DNA from 2 places in the Streptomyces sp. NPDC058955 genome. Region 1 is predicted to be linked to the other one. Evidence: predicted binding sites of a transcription regulator. Region 1 holds the regulator's gene; the other holds the start of a gene.

Evidence for each region. Region 1 encodes HspR, which represses chaperone genes until heat shock. Its sites were predicted from a motif close to TTGAGNNNNNNNNNCTCAA; they were not measured.
Region 2: lon (endopeptidase La) is a predicted target of HspR. The motif match lies at 1,369-1,387, and genes of this name have one in related genera.

The regions. Positions count from the first base shown of each region.
Region 1 is NZ_JBHYKM010000007.1:56,429-67,164, reverse strand. Features, by position in the region: gene ACFW1I_RS05280 (hypothetical protein) at 52-636, shown strand; gene ACFW1I_RS05275 (heterodisulfide reductase-related iron-sulfur binding cluster) at 735-2,996, opposite strand; gene ACFW1I_RS05270 (sugar transferase) at 3,154-3,756, opposite strand; gene dnaK (molecular chaperone DnaK) at 4,003-5,844, shown strand; gene grpE (nucleotide exchange factor GrpE) at 5,841-6,485, shown strand; gene dnaJ (molecular chaperone DnaJ) at 6,519-7,688, shown strand; gene ACFW1I_RS05250 (heat shock protein transcriptional repressor HspR) at 7,693-8,139, shown strand; gene ACFW1I_RS05245 (LuxR C-terminal-related transcriptional regulator) at 8,402-9,415, shown strand; gene ACFW1I_RS05240 (helix-turn-helix transcriptional regulator) at 9,412-10,413, opposite strand; gene ACFW1I_RS05235 (hypothetical protein) at 10,585-10,736, shown strand, end outside.
Region 2 is NZ_JBHYKM010000023.1:6,778-18,753, reverse strand. Features, by position in the region: gene lon (endopeptidase La) at 1-1,346, opposite strand, end outside; gene ACFW1I_RS12000 (hypothetical protein) at 1,515-2,018, shown strand; gene ACFW1I_RS11995 (TetR/AcrR family transcriptional regulator) at 2,156-2,797, opposite strand; gene ACFW1I_RS11990 (glycoside hydrolase family 3 protein) at 3,009-4,754, shown strand; gene surE (5'/3'-nucleotidase SurE) at 4,912-5,982, shown strand; gene ACFW1I_RS11980 (spermidine synthase) at 6,100-6,783, shown strand; gene ACFW1I_RS11975 (response regulator transcription factor) at 6,844-7,578, shown strand; gene ACFW1I_RS11970 (ATP-binding protein) at 7,575-8,669, shown strand; gene ACFW1I_RS11965 (multifunctional oxoglutarate decarboxylase/oxoglutarate dehydrogenase thiamine pyrophosphate-binding subunit/dihydrolipoyllysine-residue succinyltransferase subunit) at 8,939-11,976, shown strand, end outside.

The DNA of each region.
Region 1 (10,736 bases):
TCCGGCCCGTAGCTTCGGTGGGGTCAGCAGCGAAACCCTCTGGAGCCCTCCATGCGCCTCAACCGCCGTGCCCGTGTCCTCCGCACCGCCGCCGTCGCCACCGGTGCCTCCGCCGCCCTCCTCCTCCCCGCGGCCGCCGCCTTCGCGACGGAGGACCCCGCCGACACCGCCGCCCCGGCCGCGAGCGACCAGGCCGTGCTCTGGCGGAACGTCGACCTCGCCGACGGCTCGCTGGCCAAGGTCTACCAGGACGGTCCGGGGCGCTTCTCGGCGGACGTCTACGGGGGCGGGCGGCTGATCGACACGCTCACGAGCGCCGACGGCCAGCCCGCGTACGGGGAGAACAACGGGCTCCACGTCGTGCTGCGGCCCGACGGCACCGTCTCCTCCTGGCTGGACAAGGACCCCGCTCCGAAGCCTGCTCCGAAGCCCACGCCCAAGCCCGCTCCGAAGCCCAAGCCGGCCCCGAAGCACGCGCCCAGGAACCTCACCAAGGTCGTGAAGCTGCCCGACGGGCACACCGCCACCTTCTTCGCCGGCAAGGACGGGCGGCCCTACGTGAAGCTCTCCGTCCCCGGCGGCAAGAGCTGGACCTACGACTTCCACGGCACGCTCGTCGCGCGGCACCACGCCTGACGCGCGCCCGACGCCCGTCCGGCGCCCGCCTGGCGCGCTCATGACGGAAGGGCCCGCCCCACGCTCACGCGGGGCGGGCCCTTCCGTCGTTCCTGGCGTCAGGAGGCCGGCTCGGGCTCCGGCTCCTCGGCCGGCTCCGGCTCGGGGTCGACCGGGGTCTTCACCGAGTCGAGGAGCAGCTGGGCCACGTCCACGACCTGGAGGCTCTCCTTGGCCTTGCCGTCGTTCTTCTTGCCGTTCACGGAGTCCGTGAGCATGACGAGGCAGAAGGGGCAGGCGGTGGAGACGATGTCCGGGTTGAGGGACAGGGCCTCGTCGACGCGCTCGGTGTTGATGCGCTTGCCGATCCGCTCCTCCATCCACATCCGCGCGCCGCCGGCGCCGCAGCAGAAGCCGCGCTCCTTGTGGCGGTGCATCTCCTGCTGGCGCAGGCCCGGGACGGCGGACATGATCTCGCGCGGCGGCGTGTAGACCTTGTTGTGCCGGCCCAGGTAGCACGGGTCGTGGTAGGTGATGAGGCCGTCGACCGGGGTCACCGGGATCAGCTTGCCCTCGTCGATGAGGTGCTGGAGCAGCTGGGTGTGGTGGATGACCTCGTACTCGCCGCCGAGCTGCGGGTACTCGTTGGCGATGGTGTTGAAGCAGTGCGGGCAGGTGGAGACGATCTTCTTGGCCGACTTCGGCTTCTTCGTCGACTCGTCCTCGTCGTCCTCGCCGAACGCCATGTTCAGCATGGCGACGTTCTCCTGGCCGAGCTGCTGGAACAGCGGCTCGTTGCCCAGGCGGCGCGGGGAGTCACCGGTGCACTTCTCCTCGCCGCCCATGATCGCGAACTTGACGCCCGCGATGTGCAGGAGCTCGGCGAACGCCTTGGTGGTCTTCTTGGCGCGGTCCTCCAGGGCGCCGGCGCAGCCGACCCAGTAGAGGTAGTCGACCTCGGACAGGTCCTCGATGTCCTTGCCGACGATCGGGACCTCGAAGTCGACCTCCTTGGTCCACTCGACGCGCTGCTTCTTGGCGAGGCCCCAGGGGTTGCCCTTCTTCTCCAGGTTCTTCAGCATCGTGCCGGCCTCCGACGGGAAGGCGGACTCGATCATGACCTGGTAGCGGCGCATGTCGACGATGTGGTCGATGTGCTCGATGTCGACCGGGCACTGCTCGACGCAGGCGCCGCAGGTGGTGCAGGACCACAGGACGTCCGGGTCGATGACGCCGTTCTCCTCGGCGGTGCCGATCAGCGGACGCTCGGCCTCGGCGAGGGCCGCGGCGGGGACGTCCTTGAGCTGCTCCTCGGTCGCCTTCTCGTTGCCCTCCATGTCCTTGCCGCCGCCGGCGAGGAGGTACGGCGCCTTGGCATGCGCGTGGTCGCGCAGCGACATGATGAGGAGCTTGGGGGAGAGGGGCTTGCCGGTGTTCCAGGCGGGGCACTGCGACTGGCAGCGGCCGCACTCGGTGCAGGTGGAGAAGTCGAGGAGGCCCTTCCAGGAGAACTGCTCGACCTGGGAGACGCCGTAGACGTCGTCCTCGCCCGGGTCCTCGAAGTCGATCGGCTTGCCGCCGGTCGTCATCGGCTGGAGCGCGCCGAGGGCGGTCTCGCCGGTGGCGTTGCGCTTGAACCAGATGTTCGGGAAGCCGAGGAAGCGGTGCCAGGCGACGCCCATGTTGGTGTTCAGCGAGACCACGATCATCCAGATGAACGAGGTGCTGATCTTCACCATGGCGGTGAAGTAGATGAGCGTCTGGAGGGTGGGGAGGGAGAGGCCCTTGAAGGCCAGGACGAGCGGGTACGAGGCGAAGTACGCGGCCTCGTAGTGCTCGACGTGGTGGATCGCGCCCTCCAGGCCGCGCAGCACGTAGATCGCGAGGCCGATGGTGAGGATCACGTACTCGACGAAGTACGCCTGGCCCGCCTTGGAGCCGGCGAAGCGGGACTTGCGGCCGGCGCGGCCCGGGAGGCTCAGCAGGCGGATGACGATCAGCACGGCGATGCCGAGGATCGTCATGACGCCGATGAACTCGATGTAGAGCTCGAACGGCAGGAAGCCGCCGATGATCGGCAGGGTCCAGTCGGCCTGGAAGAGCTGGCCGAACGCCTGTGCGAGGGTCGGCGGCAGGGTCAGGAAGCCGATGGCGACGAACCAGTGGGCGAAGCCCACGATGCCCCAGCGGTTCATCCGGGTGTGGCCCAGGAACTCCCGGACCAGCGTGACGCTGCGCTGGTAGGGGTTGTCCGTGCGGGTGCCGGCCGGGACCGGCTGGCCCAGCTTGAAGTAACGGACGAACTGGCCGATGGCGCGAGCGAGCAGGGCAACGCCGACCACGGTCAGCGTCAGCGACACGATGATCGCGGCGAGTTGCATGACGGGCTCCTCGGGCGGGCCTGGGGCGCGGCGGGGGCGGCCTGCGCTCGCCTCTTCTCTCGCCCTGAGCCTACTAAGCGGTAACTTATCTAGTCCGTGCTGAGATTACCGGTCGGAGCGCCCCACTTGTAGCGGGCCTCGCGGTGATCTGTGTCGCTCAGGCAAGCCTTGCCGGACGGGCGGAGGCGCGCCGGAGGCGACGTCGGCGGACTGCTGGAAGCGTACGCGCCAGAACGGCCAGGTCCATGCCGAGCCAGTGGTGGTCCACATAGTGGAGGTCGAGCAGCTCGCGCTCCTCCCACGGCAGGTCGGACCGGTCGCTGACCTGCCACGGTCCGGTCATCCCGGGGCGTACGGAGAGCCGGCGCCGGGTCTCGCCGGAGCACTCCCGGTGGGTGGGGGAGAGCGGACAGGGGCCGACGAGCGACATCTGGCCCCGGACGACGTGCAGCAGCAGCGGCAGCGCGGCCAGCGGGCTCCGGGTGCGGAGGGTCAGCATCGTGAAGGGGCGCCCGCCCAGCCCGGCCACCGTGCGGCGGCGCAGGGCGGGACCCTCCTGGGCGAGGGTGAGCAGCAGCGCGGCCGCGCCGAGGACGGGGGAGAGGGCGAGCAGCAGCGCCGTACCCGCCACGAGGTCGAAGGCCCGCTTGAGGTCGAAGGCCCGCCTCAGGTCGAAGCCGCGGCCGGCGCCGGAGCCGGGGAAGCCGCGGCCGAGGTCGGTGCCGTGCTTGAGGTCGACACTGCGATGGTTCGCCGTCATGCCCCGGACCCCTCCGGCTGAGATCATGGGATGTTCGTGGGATATGCCTGCTTTGCCCGGCAAAGGGCATCAGGACTCTGCCACTTCCCGCCGTCCGCGTCAGGCACCGACGCGCCCCGTGCGTCTCTTTGAGCGACAGAACCGGCGAAGAGTTGAGCGGCATCGACTCAAGTCTGTTGACGCCCCGCGTTCCGTCATGCATCCTTGAGTCAGTTCCACTCAAGTCAGTCAGCTGGAGGAATCGAAATGGCACGTGCGGTCGGCATCGACCTGGGCACGACTAACTCCGTCGTCAGCGTTCTGGAAGGCGGCGAGCCCACCGTCATCACGAACGCGGAGGGCGCCAGGACCACGCCGTCCGTCGTCGCCTTCGCGAAGAACGGCGAGGTGCTCGTCGGCGAGGTGGCCAAGCGCCAGGCCGTCACCAACGTCGACAGGACCATCCGGTCGGTCAAGCGCCACATGGGCACCGACTGGAAGATCGAGATCGACGGCAAGAGCTTCAACCCGCAGCAGATGAGCGCCTTCATCCTGCAGAAGCTGAAGCGCGACGCCGAGGCGTACCTGGGCGAGAAGGTCGTCGACGCGGTCATCACCGTCCCGGCGTACTTCAACGACTCCGAGCGCCAGGCCACCAAGGAGGCCGGTGAGATCGCGGGCCTCAACGTCCTGCGCATCGTCAACGAGCCGACCGCGGCCGCCCTGGCCTACGGCCTCGACAAGGACGACCAGACGATCCTCGTCTTCGACCTCGGTGGCGGCACCTTCGACGTGTCCCTCCTGGAGATCGGCGACGGCGTCGTCGAGGTGAAGGCCACCAACGGTGACAACCACCTCGGTGGTGACGACTGGGACCAGCGCGTCGTCGACTACCTGGTGACCCAGTTCAAGAACGGTCACGGCGTCGACCTCTCCGCCGACAAGATGGCGCTCCAGCGTCTGCGCGAGGCGGCCGAGAAGGCGAAGATCGAGCTCTCCTCCTCGACCGAGACCTCCATCAACCTGCCCTACATCACGGCCTCCGCCGAGGGCCCGCTGCACCTGGACGAGAAGCTCACCCGCGCTCAGTTCCAGCAGCTCACCGCGGACCTCCTGGAGCGCTGCAAGGTCCCGTTCCACAACGTCATCAAGGACGCGGGCATCGCCCTCTCCGAGATCGACCACGTGGTCCTGGTCGGCGGCTCGACCCGCATGCCGGCCGTCGCCGAGCTCGTCAAGGAGCTGACCGGTGGCAACGAGGCCAACAAGGGCGTGAACCCGGACGAGGTCGTCGCCATCGGCGCCGCCCTGCAGGCCGGTGTCCTCAAGGGCGAGGTCAAGGACGTCCTGCTCCTCGACGTCACCCCGCTGTCCCTCGGCATCGAGACCAAGGGCGGCATCATGACCAAGCTCATCGAGCGCAACACCACGATCCCGACCAAGCGGTCCGAGATCTTCACGACGGCCGAGGACAACCAGCCGTCCGTGCAGATCCAGGTCTACCAGGGCGAGCGCGAGATCGCGGCGTACAACAAGAAGCTCGGCATGTTCGAGCTGACCGGCCTCCCGCCGGCCCCGCGCGGCGTCCCGCAGATCGAGGTCGCCTTCGACATCGACGCCAACGGCATCATGCACGTGACCGCGAAGGACCTGGGCACGGGCAAGGAGCAGAAGATGACCGTCACCGGCGGCTCCTCGCTGCCGAAGGACGAGGTCGACCGGATGCGCCAGGAGGCCGAGCAGTACGCGGACGAGGACCACCGCCGCCGCGAGGCCGCCGAGTCCCGCAACCAGGGCGAGAACCTGCTCTACCAGACCGAGAAGTTCCTCAAGGACAACGAGGACAAGGTCCCGGGCGACGTGAAGGCCGAGGTCGAGGCCGCCCTCGTCGAGCTGCGCGAGAAGCTCAAGGGCGAGGACGCCGCGGAGATCCGCACCGCCACCGAGAAGGTCGCGGCCGTCTCCCAGAAGCTCGGCCAGGCGATGTACGCCGACGCCCAGGCGGCCCAGGCCGCGGGTGGCGCGGACGCCGGCCAGGCGAAGGCCGACGACGATGTCGTCGACGCCGAGATCGTCGACGACGAGCCCAAGAAGGACGGCCAGGCGTGAGCGAGGAGACCCCGGGCTTCGAGGAGAAGCCCGACGTCCCCTCCGGCGACGCCGCCGAGGCCGCCGAGTCCACCGAGGACACGGCGGCCCCGGCCGGGGACGCGAACAGTGCGCCGGCGGCCGACGCCGGCCTCACCGCCCAGCTGGACCAGGCCCGTGCCGCGCTCACCGAGCGCACCGCGGACCTCCAGCGGCTCCAGGCCGAGTACCAGAACTACCGCCGCCGCGTGGAGCGGGACCGGGTCACGGTCAAGGAGATCGCCGTCGCGAGCCTCCTGTCCGAGCTCCTGCCCGTCCTCGACGACGTCGGCCGGGCCCGGGACCACGGCGAGCTCGTGGGCGGCTTCAAGTCGGTCGCCGAATCGCTGGAGACCGTCGTCGCCAAGATGGGTCTGCAGCAGTTCGGCAAGGAGGGCGAGCCCTTCGACCCGACCATCCACGAGGCCCTGATGCACTCGTACGCGCCGGACGTCACCGAGACGACCTGCGTCGCGATCCTGCAGCCGGGGTACCGGATCGGCGAGCGGACCATCCGGCCCGCCCGCGTGGCCGTCGCCGAGCCCCAGCCCGGGGCGCAGGGCAAGGCCGAGGAGTCGGACGACACCGACAAGACCGGCACGTCCGAGCAGGACAGCGAGTAACAGCCGTACCCGCGTGCGGGAGGAGGGACGTCGATGAACACGAAGGACTTCGTCGAGAAGGACTACTACAAGGTCCTCGGCGTCCCCAAGGACGCCACCGACGCCGAGATCAAGAAGGCGTACCGGAAGCTCGCCCGCGAGAACCATCCGGACGCCAACAAGGGCGACACCAAGGCGGAGGAGCGCTTCAAGGAGATCTCCGAGGCGAACGACGTCCTCGGTGACCCCAAGAAGCGCAAGGAGTACGACGAGGCGCGCGCCCTCTTCGGGAACGGCGGCTTCCGGGCCGGCGGTCCCGGCGGCGGGTCGTTCAACTTCGACCTGGGCGACCTCTTCGGCGGCGCCCAGGGCGGCGCCGGCGGCTTCGGCGGTGGCGGCATCGGGGACGTCTTCGGCGGACTGTTCAACCGCGGCGGCGGCGCGGGTGCCCGCACCCAGCCCCGCCGCGGCCAGGACATCGAGTCCGAGGTGACCCTCAGCTTCACCGAGGCCATCGAGGGCGCCACCGTGCCCCTGCGGATGTCCAGCCAGCAGCCGTGCACGGCCTGTTCCGGCACCGGTGACAAGAACGGCACCCCCCGGGTGTGCCCGACCTGCGTCGGCACCGGCCAGGTCTCGCGCGGCAGCGGCGGCGGCTTCTCGCTCACCGACCCGTGCGTGGACTGCAAGGGCCGCGGCCTGATCGCCGAGAACCCCTGCGAGGTCTGCAAGGGCTCCGGGCGGGCCAAGTCCTCGCGGACCATGCAGGTCCGGATCCCGGCGGGCGTCTCCGACGGCCAGAAGATCCGGCTGCGCGGCAAGGGCGCCCCGGGCGAGCGCGGCGGGCCGAACGGCGACCTGTTCGTCGTCGTGCACGTCGACGCCCACCCGGTCTTCGGCCGCAAGGACGACAACCTCACCGTCACGGTGCCGATCTCCTACACGGAGGCGGCGCTCGGCGGCGAGATCAAGGTGCCGACCCTCGGCGGCCCGGCGGTCACGCTGAAGCTGCCCGCCGGCACCCCGAACGGCCGGACCATGCGCGCCCGCGGCAAGGGCGCGGTCCGCAAGGACGGCACGCGCGGCGATCTGCTGGTGACGGTGGAGGTCGCGGTGCCGAAGGAGCTGGACGACAAGGCCCGCGAGGCCCTGGAGCAGTACCGTACGGCGACCGCCGACACGGACCCCAGGGCGGAGCTGTTCCAGGCGGCGAAGGGAGCGTGACGCGGTGGAAGGAAGACGGCGCAATCCGTACGAACTGACCGACGAGACCCCGGTGTACGTCATCTCGGTGGCGGCCCAGCTGTCCGGTCTGCACCCGCAGACCCTGCGGCAGTACGACCGCCTGGGTCTGGTCTCCCCGGACCGCACGGCCGGCCGGGGCCGCCGCTACTCGGCCCGCGACATCGAACTGCTCCGCCAGGTGCAGCAGTTGTCGCAGGACGAGGGCATCAACCTGGCCGGGATCAAGCGCATCATCGAGCTGGAGAACCAGGTCGCGGCGCTCCAGGCGCGGGTCGCCGAGCTCTCCACGGCCGTCGAGGGCGCGGCCGCCGCGATGCGGCAGCGCGAGGCCCAGGTGCACGCCTCCTACCGGCGCGACCTGGTCCCCTACCAGGACGTCCAGCAGGCGAGCGCGCTGGTGGTCTGGCGCCCCAAGAAGCCGACGGGCTGAGCGACCGTCCCGTACACGAGAGAGCCCCTTCCCGGACCTCCGGGTTCCAGGGGTCCTCGCGACTCCCGCACCTCGCGGGTCCGCGAGGACCGTTGGAACCCGAGACCGCCGGGCGGGGGCCTCTTGGTGTTTCCCCCTGAGCTCTCTTCAGAAGGGCGTTCTTTCCGCCCGGGATGGATTCTGCCCGGGCGGCGTTGCCCTTGCGGCTCGCAAGGCGAGCCGGGGAGGATTGTCGGATTGCCGGAAGAGCGGGGGAACGGAGATGGGCCAGGGCGCGCCGGGCGAGGAGGAAGGGCACGAGCACGGCGTCGAGGAACTGTGCGAGGGCGGCGAGCGTGCCTACGCGAAGGCGCTCAGGGACGGGCGGATCGCCCGGTCGGACACGCGGGAGGCCATGTGTCTGGTGTCCCTGGGGTTGCTGCACCCGGACCCGGACCGTCTTGACGAGTACGTTCCGACGCTGCCGGGCTCGGCGTTGTCGCGGTCGCTGCGCGAACTCTCCGGCGCTCTCGAGGACGTGCGGAAGCGCATGAGCGCCGTGGGCGGGGTCGCGGAACGCTTCGCCGGATTCGAGACGCGGGAGGTGCCGCCGGCCGGGGTGATCCGGGTCCTGGAGGGCAAGCGGCGCATCGAGGCGGCGATCGCGGAGGGGGCCGCCCGGTGCGTCTCGGAGCACGTGGGCTTCCAGCCCGGCGGAATACGTCCGTCGTCGGTCCTGGAGAGGGCCCTTCCCCTCGCCCTGGGCATGGCAGAACGAGGCGTCCGGATGCGCAGCCTCTACACGCATGTCGCCCGCCACGGTCAAGGAATCCTGGCCTACCTGGAGCAGGTCGGCGCCCTCGTGGAGGTGCGGACCCTCGACGAGGTGCCCGAGCGCCTGGTGATGTTCGACCGTACGGTCGCCTTCATACCGGCCTCTCCCGACCGTGAACTGGCTCTGGAAATACGCAATGCGGCGGTGATCGACTACCTGCACGGCGTCTTCGAGCGCATGTGGAGGGTGGCCGTACCGCTTCGGGACACGCTGCCGGCGGTCAGCGGCGCGGATGGCTTCACGCGCCGGGAGCGGGTGATCGCGGCGCTTCTCGCCGAAGGCCACACGGACGCGGAAGTCGCGGAACGGCTGGGCATCAACGTGCGGACCTGTCGGGCACACATCGCCAAGTTGGCTGAGACATTGGGTAGTTCGAGCAGAGTGGAGTTGGGGGTGCGCATCGCGCGGGCGGGCCTCGACTCGCCTCCCCGGCTCCCAGGGCCGGGACCGGAAAGCCCCTAACTTCCTTCCGGCGCGCCGTGGACCTGCTCCAGGATTCCCGACTGCGCGATGAGGAAGCCGAGTTGAGTGCGACTGTTGCTGCCGAGGGTGGTGGCGAGTCTGGCGATGTGGCCGCGGCAGGTCCGGACGTTCATGCCGAGGCGGCGGGCGATCGCCTCGTCCACGTGTCCCTCGACGAGCAGCTGCGCGATGGAGCGCTGGACGCCAGTGACGCCTTCGGGCGTGCGGTCCGTCGGTAGGTGTTCGCCGAGCGGGAGAGCGCTGTGCCAGAACTGCTCGAACACGCTGGTCAGATACGAGACGAGGCCGGGGTGGCGCAGTTTCAGGGCGACCTGGCCGTCATGCCCCGCGGGTATGTAGGCGATCTTCCGGTCGATGATGATCAGGCGGTCGATCAGCTGTTCGAGGGTGCGGATCTCCATGCCACCCGGCCCGGCCTGCTCCAGGTACGCCTGGATTCCCTGGCTGTGGCGGGCGGTGTGCTGATACAGCGTGCGGACGCGGACGCCCCGGTCCAGGAGGGGGCGCACACGGGTCAGGGCCTGGCTCAGGATGCCGGGTGAACGTTCGCCGCCCGGTTGCAGGGTCAGCAGTTCCTGCGAGCAGTCGGCCGTGGCCCGGCTGAGGGACGCGTCGATCCGGCTGTAGCCCTCCAGCACGGTGATGGCGTGCGTGGCGGGCGGATCCTGTGCGGTGATCTCCATGAACGGCTCGAACGCCGCGCTCAGTTCGACGGTCTGCCGGCGGCGGTCCTGGATCTCCTGTTCCAGCGGCAGCAGGAGCTGGGCCAGGACGGCGGTCGGGGGGACGGGGCGGAGCCAGTCCGCGTCGTCCGGATCGGGGTGCAGCAGGGCGAGGTCGATCAGGCATGGGGCGTGCCGCACCTCCGACCGGGCTATTCGGCCCGTACGCAGGGCGCTCGCGTAGAGGCGGGCCCCCTCTCCGCACAGTTCCTGAGGGCCGTGCGAATGTGCGGTTTCATCGCGATGTGTCTGCATTTGGGCACCCCCCATACTCCTGCACTTCAGGAACATGATGCCCGTAGCCGGTAGTGGAAGTGCGCAGAGTCGGTCATTGTCTTGATCGCGGGGGAATAAAGCAATCAAGTGAGGTCGAAGCCGCCCATGTCAAAGAGAATGGTTCGCTCGGTACTTACTCTTGCCTTTGTCGTGGCAGCTGCTGTGGGCACCGTCGGCCAGATCGAGCACTCTGCGCCCTCCGCCGTCGCCGCTGATCCGATCTGGCAGAGCGCCGGACGAGACCCGATCTGGGAGAGCGCTCCCGCGCAGGACCCGATCTGGCTGAGCGCGCCGGTGCAGGA
Region 2 (11,976 bases), on a different contig from region 1:
GCGGGGTCGCCGCGGAAGTCGGAGCCGACCTTGTCGATCTCGTCGAGGAGGACGACCGGGTTCATCGAGCCGGCCTCCTTGATCGCGCGGACGATCCGGCCGGGCAGGGCGCCCACGTACGTCCGCCGGTGGCCGCGGATCTCGGCCTCGTCCCGGACGCCGCCGAGGGCGACGCGGACGAACGTGCGGCCCATGGCGTGGGCGACGGACTCGCCGAGCGAGGTCTTGCCGACGCCGGGCGGGCCGACGAGCGCGAGCACGGCGCCGCCGCGCCGCCCGCCGACGACGCCGAGTCCGCGCTCGGAGCGCCGCTTGCGCACGGCCAGGTACTCGGTGATGCGCTCCTTCACGTCCTCCAGGCCGGCGTGCTCGGCGTCCAGGACGGCCTTGGCGCCCTGGATGTCGTACCGGTCCTCGGTCCGCTCGTTCCACGGCAGTTCGAGGACGGTGTCGAGCCAGGTCCGGATCCAGGAGCCCTCGGGCGACTGGTCGCTGGACCGCTCCAGCTTCTCGACCTCCTTGAGCGCGGCCTCGCGGACCGACTCGGGCAGGTCGGCGGCCTCCACGCGGGCGCGGTAGTCGTCGGACTCCTCGCCGTCCTTCTCGCCGTTCAGCTCGCGCAGCTCCTTGCGGACGGCTTCGAGCTGGCGGCGGAGCAGGAACTCGCGCTGCTGCTTGTCGACGCCCTCCTGGACGTCCTTGGCGATGGTCTCGGCGACGTCCTGCTCGGCGAGGTGCTCGCGGAGCTGGGCGGTGGCGAGCTTCAGCCGGGCGACCGGGTCGGCGGTCTCCAGGAGCGCCACCTTCTGCTCGACGGTGAGGAAGGGCGAGTAGCCGGAGTTGTCGGCGAGCGCGCCGACCCCGTCGATCTGCTGCACCCGGTCGACGACCTGCCAGGCACCGCGCTTCTTCAGCCAGCTGGTGACGAGCGCCTTGTACGCGGTGACCAGCTCGGTCACGGATCCGGGCAGGGGCTCGGGAACGGTCTCCTCGACCACGGTCCCCTCGACCCACAGCGCCGCGCCGGGCCCGGTCGTCCCGGCCCCGATCCGCACCCGTCCGATGCCCCGGATCAGCGCGCCCGGGTCGCCGTCCGACAGGCGTCCCACCTGCTCGACGATCCCGAGCACGCCGGTCCCGGCGTACGTCCCGTCCACCCGCGGCACCAGCAGCACCCGCGGCTTCCCGGCGGCTCCGCGGCCGGCGGCCTGAGCGGCCTCGACGGCGGCCCGGACCTCGTTGTCCGACAGATCGAGCGGCACGACCATCCCGGGCAGCACGACCTCGTCATCGAGCGGCAGCACAGGCAGAGTGAGCGGCACGGACGGCTTGGAGACAGAAGCCATGATCTCCCCTTCGGCAGTCAAGTTGAGCTATGCCGACTCAATGCATGTGAGCGCAGGAATGTTCCCCGCGGCTTGTTCGCTGTGAGCGATCACGCGGGGAGCGCCCGGTTCCGGCCCCGTCGCGCGTTCCGGCTGCGCCCGGGCCCGGCGGCGGGCATGCTCGGGCCCATGGAGTCTCGTGTGCGGCGTGGACGGGTGTGGGGTGCGGTGCCGGCGATGGTGGCGGCGCTGGTGGTCGCGGTGGGCGGATGCGCCGACGCCGACGTCCCGCCGGTCGCGGGCACGAGCGGCGGGACGACGGTCACCGAAGCCCCCGCGGACCCGCGGTCCGGCGCCGTGCTCGTCGAGGTCGGCGTGAGCGGCGGATTCGCCGGCGTGGACAACCGGCTCGTGGTGCGCGAGGACGGAAGCTGGACCGTCCGGTCCAGGAGCGGCGAGCCCCGCACCGGCCGGATGACCGCCACCGACCTCGCCGCACTGCGCGCCGCCCTCGAAGACCCCGCCTACGCGCGCGTGCCCGAGCAGCCGACCGGCCCGCCCGTCGCCGACGGCTTCCGGTACGCCGTGACGTACCACGACCGGACGGTCGTCGCGGGCGACGGCGACCGACCCGCCGCCCTCCAGCGCGTCCTCGACGCCCTCCCGGAGGGCGGCCCGCCGACCTCGCCGTGACAAGGAGGGCGACCTGGCGGGGCCGCACGCGGAGCGGACGATGGCCCCATCCGCGCTCGCGGCCGTACGGAACACGCTCGGGCTCACCGGGCTCGCGTGGCGCGGGCCGCGGCCGGGCGGGGGCTAGGGGTCCGGGGTCATTCCGGTGTCGCGCGGATCGCCGCGTACTGGCGCTGGAGGTAGTCCCGTACCCGGGCGGGCATGTCCAGGGTGTCGGGGGCGAGGGCCCACTGGATCTGGAGGCCGTCCATGACGGCCAGGTACTCCCGGGCGATGCCCTGGCAGTCGATGTCGGGGCGGAGTTCGCCGCGCCGGACGGCCTCCTCCAGGCGTTCGACGCTGTGCGCGAGCACGCGCGCGTACCGGTCCTTGAAGTAGGTGTGGGCGGGGTGGCCGACGTTCCCGGACTCGCCGACGAGGACGTTGAACATGCGGACGATGCCGGGGCGCCGGGTGTTGTCCTCGACGAGCCGGACGAGGGCGTCGAGGTAGGCCGCGTACGACCCCGGTCCGATGCCGAGGAGGCGCTGGACGTCGTGCTCCTCGCTCTGCGCCAGGACCGAGAGGAGCAGGTCCTCCTTGCTGCGGAAGTGGTGCAGCAGACCGCCCTGGGTGATGCCGCAGTCATGGGCGATGCGGGCGAGGGAGGAGGCGTGGAACCCCCACTGCCCGAAGTGGTCGACGGCGGTGTCCAGGATCAGCCGACGGCGGGCGTCGCCGACGGCGTAACCGCCGCGACCTGCCTTTCTTCCGCCCGTGGTGGCCTTCTTCTCCGGCATGCGGACACCTTAGCCCGGCCCTCGACGCACCCCTTTCGCGTGTGACCCGGCTCACAGATGACAAACCTAGTACCCACTCGGTTTTCGCGCTTAGCCTGTGCCCGTCGAGGACGGCACCGCTCCCCCACAGGGCCCCGCACAGGCCCCGGGGCGCGGTTCGCCGGCCCCGTTCGCCCCCGTCCGCTCGTCACGAAAGGCAGGTACGGACGCGATGCACCCCTATCAGGACGCCGGTCGCCCCGTGGACGAGCGCGTGGCGGACCTGCTCTCCCGGATGACGCCGGAGGAGAAGGCCGGTCAGCTCTTCCACACGATCCTGACGATGAACCCGGACGGCACGCCGGTCACCGAGCCCGACGACTCGACCTCCCGGCCCACCACCCCCGAGCTGATCACCGACCGCGGCCTCACCCACTTCAACCTGCTCGGCAGCCACGGCCCCCGCGAGACGGCCCGGTGGCACAACGCGATCCAGTCGATGGCCGCCGAGACCCGCCTCGGCATCCCGGTCAGCCTCTCCACCGACCCGCGCCACGCCTTCACCGACCACCTCGGCGCCTCCTTCGGCGCCGGCGCCTTCTCCGCCTGGCCCGAGCCCCTCGGCCTGGCCGCCCTGCGCGACCCGGAGCTGGTGTTCCGCTTCGCCGACACCGTCCGCCGCGAGTACCTCTCCGTCGGCTTCCGCACCGCGCTCCACCCGCAGATCGACCTCGCGACCGAACCCCGCTGGTCCCGCCAGTCCGGCACCTTCGGCTCCGACGCGAAGCTGACCGGCGAACTGGCGGCGGCGTACGTCCGCGGCCTCCAGGGCGGGACGCTCGGCCCGGACTCGGTCGCCGCCATGGTCAAGCACTTCCCCGGCGGCGGCCCCCAGAAGGACGGCGAGGACCCGCACTTCCCGCACGGCAAGGAGCAGGTCTACCCGGGCGGCATGCGCGACCACCACCTGGAGCCCTTCCGGGCGGCGATCGCCGCCGGCTGCTCGCAGGTGATGCCGTATTACGGACAGCCGGTCGGCACCGACTGGGAGGAGGTCGGCTTCGGCTTCAACCGGGGCGTCGTCACCGGCCTGCTCCGCGAGGAGCTGGGCTTCGGCGGGATCGTCTGCACCGACTGGGGCCTGCTCACCGACTCGGTGATCCTCGGCGAGCCGCACCCGGCCCGCGCCTGGGGCGTCGAGCACCTGAGCGTGGCCGAGCGGGCCGCGAAGGCGCTGGACGCGGGCGTCGACCAGTTCGGCGGCGAGCAGTGCCCCGAGGTGATCGTGGAGCTGATGGCCTCCGGCCGGATCCCCGAGGCCCGCGTCGACGCCTCCGTACGGCGCCTGCTGCGCGAGAAGTTCCTGCTCGGCCTCTTCGACGAACGCCGGTACGTGGACCCCGACGAGGCCGCCGAGACCGTCGGCCGCGCCGACTTCACCGCCGCCGGCGCCGCCGCCCAGCGCCGCTCGCTCACCGTCCTCACCGACGGCCCCCTGCCGCTCACCGGCTCCCCCCGGCTGTACGTCGAGGGCGTCGACCCCGCGGTCGCGGCCGGCTACGGCGAGGTCGTCGCCACCCCGGACGCCGCCGACCTCGCCGTCCTCCGCCTCCGCACCCCCCACGAGGAACGCCCCGGCCGCTTCGAGTCCTTCTTCCACTCCGGCTCGCTCGCCTTCGACGCACCGGAACTCGACCGGATCCTCCGCCTCCTCGCCACCGTGCCCACCGTCGTCTGCGTCCACCTGGAGCGCCCGGCCGTCCTCCCCGAGATCGCCGCCCGGGCCGCCGCCCTCCTCGCCGACTACGGCGCGAGCGACGCCGCCGTCCTCGACGTCGCCTTCGGCCGCGCCCGCCCCGAGGGCCGGCTCCCCTTCGAGCTGCCGCGCTCGATGGCCGCGGTCCGCGCGGCCCGCCCGGACGTACCGAACGACACGGAGGATCCGGTGTTCCCGTACGGGCACGGCCTGACGCTCTGACCCGGCGAACCGCACCCCACAGACCGCGGGGATCCTGACGACCCCGCGCGATCCGGGGCCCGCCCGTGGGGGGCCGGGCCCCGGATCCCCTTCTCCCGCTCCGTCCCATCCCCGTCACCTCCCCTCCAATGTCATGCCCATGAAAGGACGCACCGCCATGCGCCGTACCCTCGCGCTGACCACGGCAGCAGCCGTACTCGCCGGCCTGGGCGCCACCGCCTACGCGACCACCCCCGCCGCGGAGGGCGCGCACGACGGGCGCCGTCCGCTCGCCGGCCTGCGGATCCTCCTCTCCAACGACGACTCCATGCGGGCCGCGAAGGCGAGCAACGCGGACGGGCTCGGCCTGTACGAGCTCCGCCGCGCGATGTGCGCCGGGGGGGCCGACGTCGTGGTGATGGCCCCCTGGCAGGTGCAGTCCGGCAAGGGCACGGCCGTGACCAACGGCGGGGCCCTGACCGCCCAGCGCCGCACCGCGCTGCCCGCCGGGTACGAGGGCGACTGCGCGGGGGCGCCGTCCGGGGGCGCCGTCTTCGGCGTCTGCCTCGCCGAGGGCGGCTGCGCGCCGGACTCCCCCAGCGCGACCCCGGCGGACACCGTGAAGCTGGCCCTGCGCGGCGGGCTGGCGGCCGAGGTCGGCTGGCAGGGCGCCCCCGACCTGGTCCTCACCGGCATCAACTCGGGCCCGAACATCGCCGCGAGCGTCAACGACTCGGGGACCGTCGGCGCGGCCGTGGCCGCGATCGACCAGGAGGTCCCGGCGATCGCGTTCTCCTCCTCGGGCGACGAGAGCCAGACGTACTTCCCGCGCGAGAACTACCGGGCGCACGCCGAGTTCGGCGCGCGGTTCGTCGCGGGCCTCAGGGAGCGGGGGCTGCTCACCTCCGCCTTCGCCCTGAAGGTCGACTACCCGGACGTGAGCGCCGGGCAGCGGGCGAAGGCCCCGGTGTGGACTCGGGTCGGCGACGGGGCGGTGGTCTACCACGCGTACGAGCAGCGCGGTTCGGGCGACACCTTCGACATCGCGCTCGGCCTGTGCGAGGGGGACGAGAGCGAGGGCGAGTGCGTCGAGCACCGCCCGGACGCCGACTCGACCTGGCTGCTGGCCGAGGGCCACGTGACCGTCGCCCCGATCACCTGGGACCGCACCTACGGCACCCCGGTCGACGCCCGGCGCGACCTGAAGGCGGTCCAGCGGTACGTGGAGCGCGAGGCCCCGCGCCCGTAGCGCCGGCCCGATGCCGCTCCGTCACCCCTCGGCTCCGAAACGTGTTTGTCCCGGCCGTCCGCGCTCCGCGAGGATGGCCGGGACGACGCGTACCGCACGACGAGACACGGAGTGATCATGAACAGCCCCGTCACCCTCGACCGCCGCGAGGGCCCGTACGGAGAGGTCGTGCTGCGGCGCCGGGACGCCGGGGACCGCACCGACTTCGAGATCATCGCCAACGGCACCTTCCTGATGGACACCTCCGACGGGCGCTCCGAGCGGCTGCTCGTGGACGCGGCGATGGAGGCCCTCCCCGCGCGGGCGCGCGCGGGCGCGTCCGTCCTGATCGGCGGGCTCGGCGTCGGCTTCTCCCTCCTCCACGCCGCCGCCGACCCGCGCTGGGGGCGGATCGCGGTGGTCGAGCGGGAGGAGGCGATCATCGACTGGCACCGGAGCGGCCCGCTCGCCGCGCTCTCCGGACACGCGCTCGCCGACGAGCGGACCGTGATCCTGCACACGGACCTGGTGGCGTACCTGGAGACGTCCGGCGACACCTATGACGCGCTCTGTCTGGACATCGACAACGGTCCGGACTGGACGGTCACGGAGGATAACCAATCCCTTTACGGGGCACGGGGGTTGGCGTCCTGCGCGGCCCGGCTGAACCCCGGCGGGGTGCTCGCCGTGTGGTCGGCGCGGCCGTCCGGCGATTTCGAGGAGTCCTTGCGGAATGCCGGATTCAGCGGGGTACGGACGGAAGAGATCCCCGTTGCCCGGGGCGTCCCCGACGTGGTCCACCTCGGCATCCGGCCTGCGTAGCCGGGACGCCGCCGGTACCTCTAGGCTGCTGCACCGACATCGGCGACGCGAGGCGGGGCAATGGAGCAGACACACACCACTCACCAGGGTGCGGCGACTCCGGGGGCCCAGCGGCGCGTCCTGGTCGTCGAGGACGACGCGACGATCGTGGAGGCCGTCTCCGCCCGGCTGCGCGCGGAGGGCTTCCTGGTCCAGACGGCCACCGACGGCCCGGCGGCCGTCGAGGCGGCCGAGGCGTGGCAGCCGGACCTGATGGTCCTCGACGTGATGCTGCCCGGCTTCGACGGCCTGGAGGTCTGCCGCCGGGTGCAGGCGCAGCGCCCGGTGCCGGTGCTGATGCTCACGGCCCGGGACGACGAGACCGACATGCTGGTCGGTCTCGGCGTCGGTGCCGACGACTACATGACGAAGCCTTTCTCCATGCGCGAGCTGGCCGCCCGGGTGCACGTGCTGCTGCGCCGGGTGGAGCGGGCCGCGCTCGCCGCCGTGACCCCGCGCAGCGGGATCCTGCGGCTGGGCGAGCTGGAGATCGACCACGCGCAGCGCCGGGTCCGGGTGCGGGCGGAGGACGTCCACCTGACGCCGACCGAGTTCGACCTGCTGGTCTGTCTGGCCAACACCCCGCGCGCGGTGCTCTCCCGGGAGCAGCTGCTGGCCGAGGTGTGGGACTGGGCGGACGCCTCCGGCACCCGGACCGTGGACAGCCACATCAAGGCGCTGCGCCGGAAGATCGGCGCCGAGCGGATCCGTACGGTGCACGGGGTCGGGTACGCGCTGGAGACCCCGGCGTCGTGAGCCGGCCGGGGCGGCGCACCGGAGGGTCCCGGCGCCGGATCGTGATCTCGATCAAGACGAAGCTGGGCGCGCTGGTCGTCGGCGCGGTGCTGCTGACCTCGGGTCTCGCCCTGGTGGCGATCCGGACGTCCACCGAGTTCCGGTACATCACGATCTTCGCGATGATCGCGACGCTGCTGATCACCCAGTTCGTGGCGCAGTCGCTGACGGCGCCGCTGGACGAGATGAACACGGTGGCGGGGTCGATCTCGCGCGGTGACTTCTCACGGCGGGTGCGGGGCGCGGACCGGCGCGACGAGCTGGGCGACCTGGCCTCGACGATCAACCGCATGGCGGACGACCTGGAGGCGGTGGACCGGCACCGCAAGGAGCTGGTCGCCAATGTCTCGCACGAGCTGCGCACGCCGATCGCGGCGCTGCGGGCGGTGCTGGAGAACGTGGTCGACGGGGTCTCGGAGGCCGATCCGGAGACGATGCGGTCGGCGCTGAAGCAGACCGAGCGGCTGGGCCGGCTGGTGGAGACGCTGCTCGACCTGTCGCGGCTCGACAACGGTGTCGTACAGCTGCGGGTGCGCCGTTTCGAGGTGTGGCCCTATCTGTCCGGGGTGCTGCGGGAGGCGAACCTGGCCGCCGCGCAGCGCGGTCTGCCCTCGACGTCCGGTCTGCACCGGCGTACGGACGTGCATCTGCATCTGGACGTGTCGCCGTCCGACCTGACCGCGTACGCGGACGTGGAGCGGCTGCACCAGGTGATGGCGAACCTGATCGACAACGCGGTGAAGCACTCCCCGCCGCACGGGCGCGTGACGGTGCGGGCCCGGCGCGGCCCGTATCCGGAGTCGCTGGAGCTGGTGGTCGAGGACGAGGGTCCGGGCATCCCGGAGCAGGAGCGGCACAAGGTCTTCGAGCGGTTCAACCGGGGGACGGCCCCGGACCGGCAGGGGCCGGGGAGCGACGGGGGCACCGGGCTCGGTCTGGCGATCGCGCGCTGGGCGGTGGATCTGCACGGTGGCGGGATCGGCGTGGCCGAATCTTCACGCGGGTGCCGCATCCGCGTCACTCTTCCGGGCAGCCTTCCCCTTCGCGATTGACGTAGGGTTCGAACCGGAAGCGAACGTTCTGCGTGATCAGTGGCAGGACGTGGTCAGGGAACGGCCGAAGGGGGCCGTAGCCCGCGCTTTTCCGTACCCTCACTGATGCGGAACCCCGCTTGTTTCCCGCCATTCACGGTGTCGAAACACGCCGTCAAGTGTGACTTGCGCGACGTTGGAGTGCCCGGCCTGCACGTCCCGGCCGGACAGGCGTAGCCTTTATTTCCGCTGTCCATCACCTTGCGAAGCGGAAGAGGGCGGTTGCCGCCGTGTCGTCTCAGTCCCCCAGTACCCCGAGCTCCCCGGCCGACCAAGACGGGCGTGGCGTGAGCCCCGCAGCCGCCTTCGGTGCCAATGAGTGGCTCGTCGACGAGATCTACCAGCAGTACCTCCAGGACCCGAATTCGGTCGATCGTGCCTGGTGGGACTTCTTCGCCGACTACAAGCCGGGTGCGGCGGAGACCCCGTCCGCCCCGGCCGCCACCACGACGGCCGCGCCCTCGGCGCAGCAGGCGGGCCCCGCACAGGCCGCACCTGCCGCTCCGGCCGCCGCCGTGCCCGCCCCGGCCCCGGCGCCCGCCGCCGCTCCGGCCGCGGCTCCGGCGAAGCCCGCCCAGGCCGCTCCGGCCGCCGTGAAGCCGGCCCCGGCCGCCGCCCCGGCGCCCGCCAAGGCCGCCCCGGCCGCCGAGGCGCCCGCCGGCCCCGAGCTGATCACGCTCCGTGGCCCGGCCGCCGCGGTCGCGAAGAACATGAACGCCTCGCTGGAGGTGCCGACGGCCACGTCCGTCCGCGCCGTCCCGGTGAAGCTGCTCTTCGACAACCGGATCGTCATCAACAACCACCTGAAGCGCGCCCGGGGCGGGAAGATCTCCTTCACCCACCTCATCGGCTACGCCATGGTGCAGGCGATCAAGGCCATGCCGTCGATGAACTACTCCTTCGCGGAGAAGGACGGCAAGCCGACCCTGGTCAAGCCGGAGCACGTGAACTTCGGTCTCGCCATCGACCTGGTGAAGCCGAACGGCGACCGCCAGCTCGTCGTCGCGGGCATCAAGAAGGCCGAGACGCTCAACTTCTTCGAGTTCTGGCAGGCGTACGAGGACATCGTCAAGCGCGCCCGCGTGGGCAAGCTGACGATGGAGGACTTCTCCGGCGTCACCGTCTCCCTGACCAACCCCGGCGGCCTCGGCACGGTCCACTCCGTGCCGCGTCTGATGCCCGGACAGTCGGTCATCATGGGCGTCGGCTCGATGGACTACCCGGCCGAGTTCCAGGGCACCTCCCAGGACACCCTGAACAAGCTGGGCATCTCCAAGGTCATGACCCTGACCTCGACCTACGACCACCGGGTCATCCAGGGTGCCGCCTCCGGCGAGTTCCTGCGGATCGTCGCGAACCTCCTCCTCGGCGAGAACGAGTTCTACGACGAGATCTTCAAGTCGCTGCGGATCCCCTACGAGCCGGTCCGCTGGCTCAAGGACATCGACGCCTCCCACGACGACGACGTCACCAAGGCCGCCCGCGTCTTCGAGCTGATCCACTCCTACCGGGTCCGCGGCCACGTCATGGCCGACACCGACCCGCTGGAGTACAAGCAGCGCAAGCACCCCGACCTGGACATCACCGAGCACGGCCTCACCCTGTGGGACCTGGAGCGCGAGTTCGCGGTCGGCGGCTTCGCCGGCAAGTCGATGATGAAGCTCCGCGACATCCTCGGCGTCCTGCGCGACTCGTACTGCCGCACCACCGGCATCGAGTTCATGCACATCCAGGACCCGAAGCAGCGCAAGTGGATCCAGGACCGCGTCGAGCGTCCCCACGCGCGCGTGGAGCGCGAGGAGCAGCTCCGCATCCTCCGCCGCCTGAACTCGGCCGAGGCGTTCGAGACCTTCCTGCAGACGAAGTACGTCGGCCAGAAGCGCTTCTCCCTGGAGGGCGGCGAGTCCGTCATCCCGCTGCTCGACGCGGTCATCGACTCCGCCGCCGAGTCCCGCCTGGACGAGGTCGTCATCGGCATGGCCCACCGCGGCCGCCTGAACGTCCTCGCGAACATCGTGGGCAAGTCGTACGCGCAGATCTTCCGCGAGTTCGAGGGCAACCTCGACCCGAAGTCGATGCACGGCTCCGGCGACGTCAAGTACCACCTGGGCGCCGAGGGCACCTTCACCGGTCTCGACGGCGAGCAGATCAAGGTCTCCCTGGTCGCCAACCCCTCCCACCTGGAGGCGGTCGACCCGGTCCTGGAGGGTGTCGTCCGCGCCAAGCAGGACGTCATCAACAAGGGCGGCACGGACTTCACCGTCCTGCCGGTGGCCCTGCACGGCGACGCGGCCTTCGCGGGCCAGGGCGTGGTGGCCGAGACCCTGAACATGTCGCAGCTGCGCGGCTACCGCACCGGCGGCACGGTCCACATCGTCATCAACAACCAGGTCGGCTTCACGGCGGCTCCCGAGTCGTCCCGCTCCTCCATGTACGCCACCGACGTGGCCCGCATGATCGAGGCGCCGATCTTCCACGTGAACGGCGACGACCCGGAGGCCGTGGTCCGCGTCGCGCGGCTCGCCTTCGAGTTCCGCCAGACGTTCAACAAGGACGTCGTGATCGACCTCATCTGCTACCGCCGTCGCGGTCACAACGAGGGCGACAACCCGCAGTTCACCAACCCGCAGATGTACAACCTGATCGACAAGAAGCGTTCGGTGCGCAAGCTGTACACCGAGTCGCTCATCGGTCGCGGCGACATCACCCTGGAAGAGGCGGAGCAGGCGCTCCAGGACTTCCAGGGCCAGCTGGAGAAGGTGTTCGCGGAGGTCCGCGAGGCCACCGCCGCCCCGGCGCCGGCCCACGTGCCGGACGCGCAGGCCGAGTTCCCGGTCGCCGTCACCACCGCGGTCTCCCAGGAGGTCGTGAAGCGGATCGCCGAGTCGCAGACCAACATCCCGGAGCGGGTCACGGTCCACCCGCGCCTGCTGCCGCAGCTGCAGCGCCGCGCGGCCTCGATCGACGACGGCACCATCGACTGGGGCTTCGGCGAGACCCTCGCCATCGGCTCCCTGCTGATGGAGGGCACCCCGGTCCGCCTGTCGGGCCAGGACTCCCGCCGCGGCACCTTCGGCCAGCGCCACGCGGTCCTGGTCGACCAGGAGACCGGCGAGGACTACACCCCGCTGCTCTACCTGACCGAGGACCAGGCCCACTTCAACGTCTACGACTCGCTGCTCAGCGAGTACGCGGCGATGGGCTTCGAGTACGGCTACTCGCTGGCCCGCCCGAGCTCCCTGGTGGTCTGGGAGGCGCAGTTCGGCGA